One region of the Paraburkholderia sp. EG287B genome, then DNA from elsewhere that is predicted to be linked to it. Evidence: riboswitches for the same ligand, from Rfam matches in the RefSeq annotation. Region 1 holds a riboswitch; the other holds the start of a gene.

Region 1 (5,662 bases):
CCGCGCATCCTTCCCTGATGCACGCCTGGGATGGCGTGTTGCCTGCCGTGTCGTTTCTGTTGCGTGCCGTCGCTTCGATCGTGCGGCCAGTCGTGCAGCCGCATCGTCGCTTCGTACTGGCGCTAATGCCTGTTTGCCACTTACTTGCCAACCTGATTGCCGATCACGCCACCCACCGCTGCGCCGCCCACGGTGGAGAGCGCATTGCCGCCGATCGCCGCGCCGGCCACGCCGCCCACGCCCGCGCCAATCACCGTATCGCGGTCGCGTCTCGACATGTTGTCGCAAGCGCCAAGACTGCCCAGCACGGCGACGAGTGTCGTCACCGTGAGTAGCGTGCGTGCACGTTTGAGCGTATTCATTGTTCGACTCCCCACGCATGATGCGTTCGAGTGGGCGGTCCGACGTGCGCTGGCGCGCACGCCACACCTTCGATATCCCCATCCTAGCCACGCGACCCGTATCCGGGTGTGTGCGCTTGTCAGAGAGTTGTGGGAGTCGTTAGAAAATGTTTCGGCGGACGGCGAGCGCCCGCCGGGGCGTAGTGAGCCCTGAGTCGGCCCGAAGTCAGCGCTTACTGGCGCTGATAGATTTCGGCGCCTTGCTTGATGAACTCGACCGCCTTCACTTCCATACCCTTCTTGAGGGCCTCGTCGTCGCTCACGCCTTGCTTGGCCGCGAAGTCGCGCACGTCCTGGGTGATCTTCATCGAGCAGAAGTGCGGGCCGCACATCGAGCAGAAGTGCGCGACCTTGGCCGAGTCCTTCGGCAGCGTTTCGTCGTGGAACTCGCGCGCCTTGTCCGGGTCGAGGCCGAGGTTGAACTGGTCTTCCCAGCGGAACTCGAAGCGCGCCTTCGACAAAGCGTTGTCGCGCACCTGGGCGCCCGGATGACCCTTCGCGAGATCGGCCGCATGCGCCGCGAGCTTGTACGTGATGATGCCTTCCTTCACGTCGTCCTTGTTCGGCAGGCCCAGGTGTTCCTTCGGCGTGACATAGCAGAGCATGGCCGTGCCGAACCAGCCGATCATCGCGGCGCCGATGCCGGAGGTGATGTGGTCGTAGCCCGGCGCGATGTCGGTGGTGAGCGGCCCGAGTGTGTAGAAGGGCGCTTCCTTGCACCAGTCGAGCTGGAGATCCATGTTCTCCTTGATGAGCTGCATCGGCACGTGGCCCGGGCCCTCGATCATCACCTGCACGTCGTGCTTCCACGCGATCTGCGTGAGCTCGCCAAGCGTCTTCAGTTCGCCGAGCTGCGCTTCGTCATTGGCGTCGTAGATCGAGCCGGGACGCAGACCGTCGCCGAGCGAGAAGCTCACGTCGTAGGCCTTCATGATTTCGCAGATCTCTTCGAAATGCTCGTAAATGAAGGACTCCTTGTGATGCGCGAGGCACCACTTGGCCATGATCGAGCCGCCGCGCGAGACGATGCCCGTCATGCGGTTCGCGGTGAGCGGCACGTACTGCAGGCGCACGCCCGCGTGGATCGTGAAGTAGTCCACGCCCTGCTCGGCCTGCTCGATGAGCGTGTCGCGGAACATTTCCCACGTGAGATCTTCGGCCTTGCCGTTGACCTTTTCGAGCGCCTGGTAGATCGGCACCGTGCCGATCGGCACCGGCGAGTTGCGGATGATCCACTCGCGCGTTTCGTGAATGTGCTTGCCGGTCGAGAGGTCCATGACCGTGTCGCCGCCCCAGCGGATCGCCCACGTCATCTTGTCGACTTCTTCGCCGATCGACGAGGTGACCGCCGAATTGCCGATGTTCGCGTTGATCTTCACGAGGAAGTTGCGGCCGATGATCATCGGCTCGCTTTCCGGGTGGTTGATGTTCGCGGGAATGATCGCGCGGCCGCGCGCGATTTCGTCGCGCACGAACTCGGGCGTGATTTCCTTGAGCGCGTTCTCGCCGAAGGCGGCTGCGCCGAACGCCTGGCCCGGATGCTGGCGGCCCATCATCGCGGCGAGCTTCGCGCCGTTCGGGCCGCTGGCCTTGAGACTTTCCAGATACTCGGCGCGGCGCTGGTTCTCGCGAATCGCGATGTATTCCATCTCCGGCGTGATGATGCCCTGACGCGCGTAGTGCATCTGCGTGACGTTCTTGCCGGCCGTCGCGCGGCGCGGCGTGCGGTGCAGGCCGGGGAAGCGCAGCTCGGCCGTCGCGGGGTCGGCGGCGCGCTCGCGGCCGTACTCGGAGGAGAGGCCCGGCAGCGCTTCGGTGTCGCCGCGCTTTTCGATCCAGTTCTGACGCAGCGCGGGCAGGCCCGCGCGAATGTCGATCTTCGCTTCAGGGTCGGTGTACGGACCCGAGGTGTCGTAGACGTAGATCGGCGGATTCTTCTCGCCGCCGAAGCCCGTGGGCGTATCCGCCTGCGTGATCTCGCGCATCGGCACGCGGATATCGGGCTGCGACCCGGTCACGTAGATCTTGCGGGAATTGGGCAGCGGCGCGATCGCGGCTTCGTCGACGTGCGCGTTGGCGGAAATGAACTTGGGATTCGCGTTCATGCGTCTCTCTCTCCATGCAAAGCAAAGTGGGAACAGCGGCTTAGCAGGAGACGAGACGGAACGTGGACGGACTTCGCTGTGATGAGATGAGGCACTGAGCGATGTTGCGAAGTCCGGACGCTTCCCTGCGCTGGCATTATCCAGATCAGGTTCAAAGGGTATTTCTCACCCGCGCAATACGCTGCACGACTTTCGTTCGATGCGGCGCATGACGCAGGACCCCCGCGTAAGCAAGGCCAAACGATACACCGCGCTGCGACGATCTGGCAAGTGTCATCTCGCGTGCGATGTGCCAGGCACGGTGTGGCGCGGTGTTTCGTGCCGGCGGAACTTACAGCGTGAAATCCTGCGAGGCTTCCGGCTGAAACAGGATGCGTTCGATCTTCAGCGTTTCGACCGCGCCGCCCGGCGTCGTGAAGCGCACGGCGTTGCCGCGCTTCGCGCCGAGGAGCGCGAGACCCGCGGGCGAGAACACGTTCAGGCGCCCGGCGTCGACGTTCGCCTCATGCGGATAGACGACGGTGTACGTGAGGGAGGCGCCGTTGCGCTCATCGACGAGCGTGACCTGCGAGTTCATCGTCACGACGTTGGCGGCCATGTCGCGCGCCTCCACGATCACGGCGTGTTCGAGCAGCTCGTCGAGCATGGCCTGGCGCGCGGGGGCGGCGCCGGGTTCGGCGGCGCATCTTTCGAGACGGGCAACATCGAGTTCGGTGAAGTAACGGATTTTCTTCGACATGGCAGTTTTCCTTGCGATCCAGAAAAGATTCGAGGTAACGGCGAGGGCCGGCGGGCGAAATCGCGCAATCGGGCGCGGGCCGCAGCGGGGCATAACGGGGCGTAACGGATCGGCCCGGAGCCCGACCGAACGGCTCCGATGGATTGGGGGAGACGGGTTCAGTGCGGGCGCCGGGCGGCGCAGAGCGGGGCGGAAAGGGGCGGCAGGGTGCGCGCTCGGGTGTCGAGAGGCCACGGCGCCGTTCGCTCGCGCCTTGCGCGTGCACGCGCTGGCGCGCCGCGCAAACGGCGCGGCGGCAAGGCGAATACGGGACGCGAAACGAGCGAAAGCATGGCGAGCGACGTGTACGAAACCTGATTAATGAAAGTTAAACGAAAGGTTGCGTCATGCTAGCACGATCCAACCGGCGTGGCGTGACCCGGTCGGCGAACGTCGATATGGTGCGCGATCGGCCGTGCTGCCTTGCGCCGCTGCCACTGTGACGCGCACGCAACGAATCGCCGCGCATAAAGCATCCTGAAAGCATCCGCAACGCCCGGCGTTGTTGCATAATGCGCTTCGCCCGTCCCGGGTGTCCTTCGTACTCCGTCTTTTTTCGCGTTCTTGCGCATCTGCACCATGCCGTCGAGCTTCACCCGTCCCGCCACCTTGCTGCCGGGGCGCCCGCGGTCCTGCCTTTCACCTGCCGCGGTGAAATGACGATGCCTCCCCGTTTGCCTTTCCACGTGAACACTCGAACTTTATTCGCCGGGGCCCGGCAGGTTGCAGCCGCGCTATGGCGTTTCGTGCGCGCCGTACGGCTGCCGCAATCGCGCACCGGACGCGTCGCGCTCTCGCTCGCCGTCGTCTACTTCGTCTGGGGCTCGACGTATCTCGGCGTGAAGGTCGCACTCGATTCGTTCCCGCCGCTCCTGCTCTCCGGCTTGCGTAATCTGCTCGCCGGGATCGGCCTGTTCGTCTTCGCCATGCGCAGGCGGCCCGTCATGCCTACGCTGCTCGAAGTGCGCAACGCGGGCGTGGTGGGCACGCTGCTCGTGGGCCTGTCGAGCGGCATGCTCGCCTACGGCATGCGTACGGTGGGCACCGGCAAGGCGGCCGTGATGGTCGCCACGGTGCCGCTGTTCGCGACTGTGATCTCGGCGGTCACCGGGCGGCGCGTGGCGAAGGCCGAATGGGCGGCGGTCGCGCTCGGCCTCGTCGGCATTGCCGTCCTTAGCCACGGCGGGGCCGCGTCCGGCTCGGCGGGCGGCAGCCTCGCGATTCTGTGCGGCGCGCTCTTCTGGGCAATCGGTGCGCATCTGGCGGGCAAGCTCACGTTGCCGACCGATCTCTTCCTCGCGACGGCGCTGCAGATCGGCCTCGGCGGCGCCATTTCGACGGCGGTCGCGTGGATCAGCGGCGAACGCATGGGCGAGCTGCATTTCCTGCCGCTCCTCGCGTTCCTCTACCTGCTTTTCATCGGCACGATGGCGGCCTATGTCGCGTATGGCTACCTGATCCGCCATACCAGCCCGCTCGTCGCGAGCAGCTGCATGTACGTGAATCCCGTCGTGGCCGTCGCGCTCGGCGCGCTGCTGCTCGGCGAGCCGGTCACGAGTGCAACCGTCGTCGCGACCGTGCTGATTCTCGGCAGCGTGGGTTTGTCGTTCCTGTTCGACGACCGCCGCCGCACGTCCTGAGTTCATCCTGACTTCGCGACGCGTTTCGCATCATCGCGCTGCGTTGCGCGCGCGGCCGCTGCGCACGTGAGGCAAGCAGCGGCCGCGACTTCATCGTTCACCGGTGACCGGCAGCCTTTCGGGCGTTAGCCGTCATCCCGGCGCCTTTACCGTCTGCCAGACACTATTTCGCCTTTTCCGCGGAGTTCGTGAGGGCGTGGCCGCCTGCGGAAACGTCCTCGCCGGCACCCGCCATCGTGTTGCAGGCCGAGAGCGCTGCCACAGAAGCGGTAACGAGAAAGAGGGCAATCAGGCGTTTCATGAGGAAGTCCTCCACGGTGTCAAAGGAGACGACTCACCAGCATGTCGCGTGCCCGGTCATTTGTGCCGCCATGCGTCGGCGTGGACGCATGCGTCGGGTCCGCTGCTTGCGCTAGCGCCGATGCAGGCGCGACATAGCGCAGCGCATCCGCCCACAAGGAGGACTACGCCATGCTTCACTACGCCATCGTGTTTTTCATCATTGCGATCATCGCCGCCGTGTTCGGCTTCACGGGCATCGCTGCGGGCGCGGCCGAAATCGCCAAGATTCTGTTCTACATCTTCCTCGTGGTCTTCGTGGTCACGCTGCTGCTAGGCGTGATGCACCGATGACGCGCGCAATGCAAAGCCCATCCCACTCATGCATGCCATGTTCGAAGGAGAGTCAGATGTCGAAGACACACGCTTCGTTTGAGTTCGATCTCAAGCGCGTGCGCG
Region 2 (5,662 bases), on a different contig from region 1:
GCGGCGACGCAGCGCTCGATTTCGCTCGTGAGCGCCGGCGACTTCGGCTGCTTGCTGCGCAGCTGCACCATCGTCACGCCGTAGTCGAGCACGCGCTCGACCCACTCGGCCGTAGGCAGCACCGGATACAGGCCGAGCTTCGCGGGACACGGCGCGAACGGCTGCGCGGGCGCGGCAGGCAGGTCCAGCACGCGCGGAAAACGCTCGATGTCGACGGGCCAGGCGTCGGCCTGCTGCTCGTCGCCGTCGCGCCAGGCGAGCGCGAGCACGAGCGCGTCGTGCGGATCGAAGCCGCAGTCGAGGAAGGCCGCCAGCGCCGGGATCCAGTCTTCCGCCAGCTCGCCCTCGAGCGCGTACCGCTCGCCGCCCAGATGCAGCGTGGCGCGCGCCGCCTTCGGGTGTTCGCCCGCGGCTTCGATCACGCCCGCGCCGTCGGTCATCCAGCGCGCGATGTTGGCCAGATGCGGCGCCGCGTCGGTCACGATGATCAGATCGCCGCCGTTGGGCGCGTCGGGCGGCGTGAGACAGATGCGCCACGGCGCATGCGTGGGCTGCCAGTCGCCCAGGCGCGCGCGGATGCGCTCCGCCGTTTCGGTGAGTTCGTCGGCGGGCGGCCAGAACAGTTCGCGGTCCTGCAGGCGCAGCGTTTCAGTCATCGATTGTCTCCATCCTGGTGCCAGAAAGGCATGCCCACCACGGGCGTGCTCGCGACCGCCGCTTCGCGCTCGGCCATCGGTCCGGCGAGAAACGCGGCGCGCCCCGCCTCGACGCCCTGCGCGAACGCGCGCGCCATCGCCGCGGGATGCGTGGCCTGCGAAACGGCCGTGTTGAGCAGCACGCCGTCGAAACCCCACTCCATCACCTGGCACGCGTGCGAAGGCACGCCCAGGCCCGCATCGACGATCAGCGGCACATCGGGCAAGCGCTCGCGCAGCACGCGCAAGCCGTAGGGGTTGATCACGCCCTTGCCGGTGCCGATCGGCGCGCCCCACGGCATGAGCGCCTCGCAGCCCGCGTCGAGCAGACGCCGGCCAATCACGAGATCCTCGGTGCAATACGGCAGCACCTTGAAGCCATCCTTCACGAGGCGCGACGCGGCCTCGATCAGGCCGACCGGGTCGGGCTGCAGCGTGTAGTCGTCACCGATCAGTTCGAGCTTGATCCAGTCGGTTTCGAAGACTTCGCGCGCCATGTGCGCCGTCGTCACCGCCTCGTTGACGGTGAGGCAGCCGGCCGTGTTCGGCAGGAGCGGCACGCCGTGGCGCTTGAGCAGGTCGAAGAAGCCGGCCTCGGCGGTGCCCTCGTTCATCTGGCGGCGCAGCGCGACGGTGATCATGCCGGGGCGCGCGGCCGCCATCGAGTCGGCGAGCGACTGCAGCGACGGATAGCGCGACGTGCCGAGCAGCACGCGGCTCGCGAAGGTTTCGCCGTAGAGCGTGAGCGCGTCGGCAGTGGAGGTGGTGGTCATGGGTTGGAATCCTTTGCGGTGTCGTGAAAGCGCTCGCGATGCATACGATGCGCGCGACCGCGGGCTTGGGCGAGCGAGGCTCAGCCGCCGGCCACGGGGCTCACGACGTCGAGGCGGTCGCCCGCCTGGAGCGAGCGCGCGCCATGCTGGGTGCGCGCCACGAAATCGCCGTTCAGGGCGACGGCGAACGGCGGACGCGCGCCGAATGCGGCGAGCGCATCGGCGACAGTCGCGCCCTCGGGCAGCGTGATCGGCTTCTGGTTGATATGAATGTCCATGGCAAATACGTTCTCAAACTGCGGATTTTTTCTGGTGAGGCGTCAGGCCGGCTCGTGCGCGCCCTGCGCGTGCAGCATCTCGCCCCAGCGCGACGCGCGGCGCAGCGACTCGAAGGAATCGGCATCGCTCACGCGGGCGTCGAGCAGCGCCTGGGCGACGCGCGCGGCTTCATCGGCGACTTCCGGCGCGATCATGAAGCCGTGCCGATAGAGGCCGTTCACGCGCAGCGTGGTCTTGCCGTCCCAGATGAGCGCCGGGCGGTGGTCGGGCAGCGTCGGGCGGCACTGCGTATTCAACTCGAGGATGCGCGCCTCGCCGAACGCCGGATGCACCGCAAACGCCGCGCTCAGCAGTTCGAGCGCCGAGCGCACGCTCACGGGCGAACGGTCCTCGCCTTCGATCTCGGTCGCGCCGATCACGAAGACATCGTGTTCCTTGGGCGCGATATAGAGCGGATAGCGCGGATGCAGGAGCCGCACCGGGCGCGTGAGCGTGATGCCGGGCGCGTGCACGCGCGCGACTTCGCCGCGAATGCCGCGCAACCCCGGCAGCGAAGGTTTGGCGCCCAGCCCGCGGCAGTCGATCGTCACGCGCGCGGGCGGCGGATTGGCCTCGTCGACCGTGGTGTGCCAGTGGGTAGCCACGCCGCGCGCGGCGAGCCCCGCCGCCAGCGCAGCCAGGGCCTGGCGGTTGTCGAGCTGGCCCTCGCCTTCGAGCAGCCAGCCGCGCGCGAAGCGCCCGGCGAGCGCCGGTTCGGCAGCGTCGAGCTGCGCACCCGCGAGCGCGACGAAGTTGGCATCGGCGAGCGAGCGCGGCGCATTCGCGCGCACGCGGCGCTCGAAGAGCGGGGCTTCGGTGCGATCGGCGCTATGCCAGACCACGAGCGTGCCGTTGCGCTGGAAGAACACGGGCTCCGGCAGCTCGGCCAGGATGCGCGGCCAGGTTTCGAGCGACGCGACGCCAAGCTCGGTGATGAGCAGTTCGGCGACAGCGGCCTCCGCGAGCGGCGCAAGCATGGCCGCCGCGACCCAGGCGGCGGCCTCGCCGCCTTCGGGGCCGCCGCGCTCATAAAGCGCGACGCGATGGCCCTCGCCGGCCAGACGCCACGCGACGAGCCGGCCGCTCAGGCCGCCGCCGAGCACGGCGAAGTCGGGCACGCCGCCCACGTTATGGTTGCGGCCGCGGCTCATGACGATGCTCCGTCACGCAAGGCGAGCGCGATAAGAATCGGGGAACAAAGAGAATAGGCGGTCATCGTATCCTTTCCGTACGGCAGCAGCAGACGTACCCAAGGACGAAACCGGCTGGCAAGGCCGACCGTGGAGGCTATGCGGCGCAGACGGCCCGTACGGAATGCGTACGAACCCATGCGCCCAAAGCGCAGCCCGGCGGGAAACCTAGCGCCCCCACCTTTTCAAAACCCAGGCTGGGCGCCGGCCAAGACTTTCTGGAAACTTCCCGCGCCGGTATTACCCGGATCGGGTGCAAAGGGTTTCTCTCAGCCTCACTGGCGGCATGCCCGGCATACCGGTGAAGCACCCCTGTTTCGTCAACGACGATTAGACCACAAAAGGCGCGCGGCCCGCAAACCTCGACGGAACCGGGGGACGTGGTCTGGCACAATGCCCTGAACCTGCCTCTTTCGCCTCGCAAGCCCGCGCGGTGAGACAATGGGCGCCACGCTACGGCGGCGCCGGCGTGCGCTTTTGTCCACGCCTGGCGCCGGTTTTGGCTCCGCCTGTGACCCGTTAAGACTCACTTAAGCGCCCGACGACAGAATCGCTGCAAAAATCGCTGCAACGCTGCCGCCGTGCGGCGCGCGGCGCATGCCCCCAGCGGGCCGCCACACCTTCAGGACGCACATGACCAACCAACCTGCCCGCGCCACGCCCGATCAGAACGAGCATCAGAAGATCACCGCGTGGAGCCTGATCAAGCCCTACTGGGTCTCCGAGGAACGCTGGATCGCCTGGGGCCTGCTCGTCGCGATCATCGTGATGAACCTGCTCGTCGTGTGGATCAACGTGCGCCTGAACGGCTGGAGCGCGGAGTTCTACAACGCGTTGCAGGCCAAGGACGTCAAGCGCTTCCCGCCGCTGTTGATGACCTTCACCGAACTGGCGTTCGGCTTCATCATCCTCGCGGTGTATGGCCGGTATCTGCGCCAGATGCTCGGCTTTCGCTGGCGTCAGTGGCTCACCACGCGGTTCCTGAACGAGTGGCTCGGCAAGGGCGCGTTCTACCGCATCGAGCGCGACCGCCTCGCCGACAACCCCGACCAGCGGATCAGCGACGACCTCCAGTCGTTCGCCACGACCACCCTGTCGCTCACGCTCGACCTGCTCTCGACGGTCGTCACGCTCATCTCGTTCATCACGATCCTGTGGACGCTCGCGGGCGCGCTCACCGTCACGCTGGGCGGGCAGCCGCTCGCCATTCCGGGCTACATGGTGTGGGCCGCCGCACTCTATGCCGTGTTCGGCTCGCTCGTGATCCAGAAAGTCGGTCACCCGCTCGTGTCGATCAACTATCAACAACAAAAGGTGGAAGCGGACTTCCGCTTCGGCCTGATCCGCCTGCGCGAAAACGCCGAGCAGATCGCCCTCTACGACGGCATGGACACCGAGCGCGGCAACGCGCAAGGCCTCTTCGCACACATCAAGGACAACTGGTGGCGCGTGATGAAGTACACGAAGCGCCTCACCTTCGTGCTGAGCTTCTACGGCCAGATCGCCATCATCTTCCCGCTCGTGGTGGCCGCGCCGCGCTACTTCGCGGGCGCCTTCACGTTCGGCGTGCTGATGCAGATCTCGCAGGCGTTCGGCACCGTGAGCGACTCGTTCTCGTGGTTCATCAACAGTTACTCCACGCTGGTCGAATGGCGCGCTACCGTGAATCGTCTGCGCGAATTCGTGCGTGTGGTGCACTCGCCGCGCCTGAAGGAATCGGTCTCGCCCGCCACCGAGCACGGCGGCATCAACCTGCACTTCATCGACAACAACGAGCTCGCCACCGAGCACCTCAAGCTCTCGCTGCCCAACGGCACGCCGCTCTCGGAAGTGCGCGACATCGCCATCAAGCCGGGCTCGCGCTGGCTCGTGCGCGGCCCCTCGGGCGCCGGCAAGAGCACGCTGATGCGCGCGCTCGCGGGCCTCTGGCCGTTCGGCGAAGGCTCGATCGACGCGCCTGTCGATGCGCGCATGATGTTCATCCCGCAGCAGAGCTATCTGCCCATCGGCACGCTCAAGGCGGCGCTCACCTACCCCTCGCCCGCCGACGACTACAGCGACGAAGACTGCCGCGAAGCGCTGCGCGCCTGCCGCCTAGAAGAGTACGTGGATCGTCTCGGCGAATCGGCGCACTGGACGCGCGTGCTCTCGCCGGGCGAGCAGCAACGCCTTGCGGGCGCGCGCGTGCTGCTGCACAAGCCCGACTATCTGTTCCTCGACGAAGCGACGAGCGCGCTCGACCCCGACAACGAAAGCCGGCTCTACAAGCTGTTCATGGAGCGCCTGCCCAAGGCGGCGATCGTGAGCGTCGCGCACCGCGAGTCGCTCGCGGCGTACCACCACGACACGCTCGAGATCGAGCGCATGCCCGAAGAGCGGGTTGCCGCGTGAGCGCAAGCGCTGCGCGCGTCGTGCTGATCACGGGCGCGGGCTCGGGTATCGGCGCGGCGCTCGTGCAACGCGCGCAGCCGGCGCTGGAACGCTCGGCGCACGCCCGCGTGGTCGCGCTGAGTTCGTTCGTCGCGCACCGCTACCGCGCCGGCGCGCCGTTCGCGGCCACCGCCGCCGCGAAGGCCGCGCTCGAATCCCTGGCGAAAACCGCGGCGGCCGAACTCGCGCCGCACGGCGTGACCGTGAACTGCGTCGCGCCCGGCTATACGCGCAAGGACAAGGGCCCCACGCCGGA

What was found. A riboswitch is a leader RNA that binds a small molecule or an ion and turns the genes downstream of it on or off. The one in region 1 is predicted to bind thiamine pyrophosphate.
Region 2: linked by a shared signal. The riboswitch ahead of AB4Y40_RS33175 (FAD-dependent oxidoreductase) and the one ahead of thiC (phosphomethylpyrimidine synthase ThiC) in region 1 are both predicted to bind thiamine pyrophosphate.

What each region holds. Positions count from the first base shown of each region.
Region 1 is NZ_JBFRCG010000001.1:485,582-491,243, reverse strand. It holds gene AB4Y40_RS02185 (glycine zipper 2TM domain-containing protein) at 141-362, opposite strand; gene thiC (phosphomethylpyrimidine synthase ThiC) at 575-2,506, opposite strand; TPP riboswitch at 2,611-2,740, opposite strand; gene AB4Y40_RS02175 (GreA/GreB family elongation factor) at 2,838-3,245, opposite strand; gene AB4Y40_RS02170 (EamA family transporter) at 4,031-4,924, shown strand; gene AB4Y40_RS02165 (entericidin A/B family lipoprotein) at 5,088-5,225, opposite strand; gene AB4Y40_RS02160 (DUF1328 family protein) at 5,396-5,557, shown strand; gene AB4Y40_RS02155 (bacterioferritin) at 5,614-5,662, shown strand, end outside.
Region 2 is NZ_JBFRCG010000021.1:74,044-79,705, reverse strand. It holds gene thiE (thiamine phosphate synthase) at 1-656, opposite strand, end outside; gene AB4Y40_RS33185 (thiazole synthase) at 653-1,468, opposite strand; gene thiS (sulfur carrier protein ThiS) at 1,549-1,746, opposite strand; gene AB4Y40_RS33175 (FAD-dependent oxidoreductase) at 1,789-2,937, opposite strand; TPP riboswitch at 3,186-3,300, opposite strand; gene AB4Y40_RS33170 (ABC transporter ATP-binding protein/permease) at 3,610-5,367, shown strand; partial or broken gene AB4Y40_RS33165 (SDR family NAD(P)-dependent oxidoreductase) at 5,421-5,662, shown strand, end outside.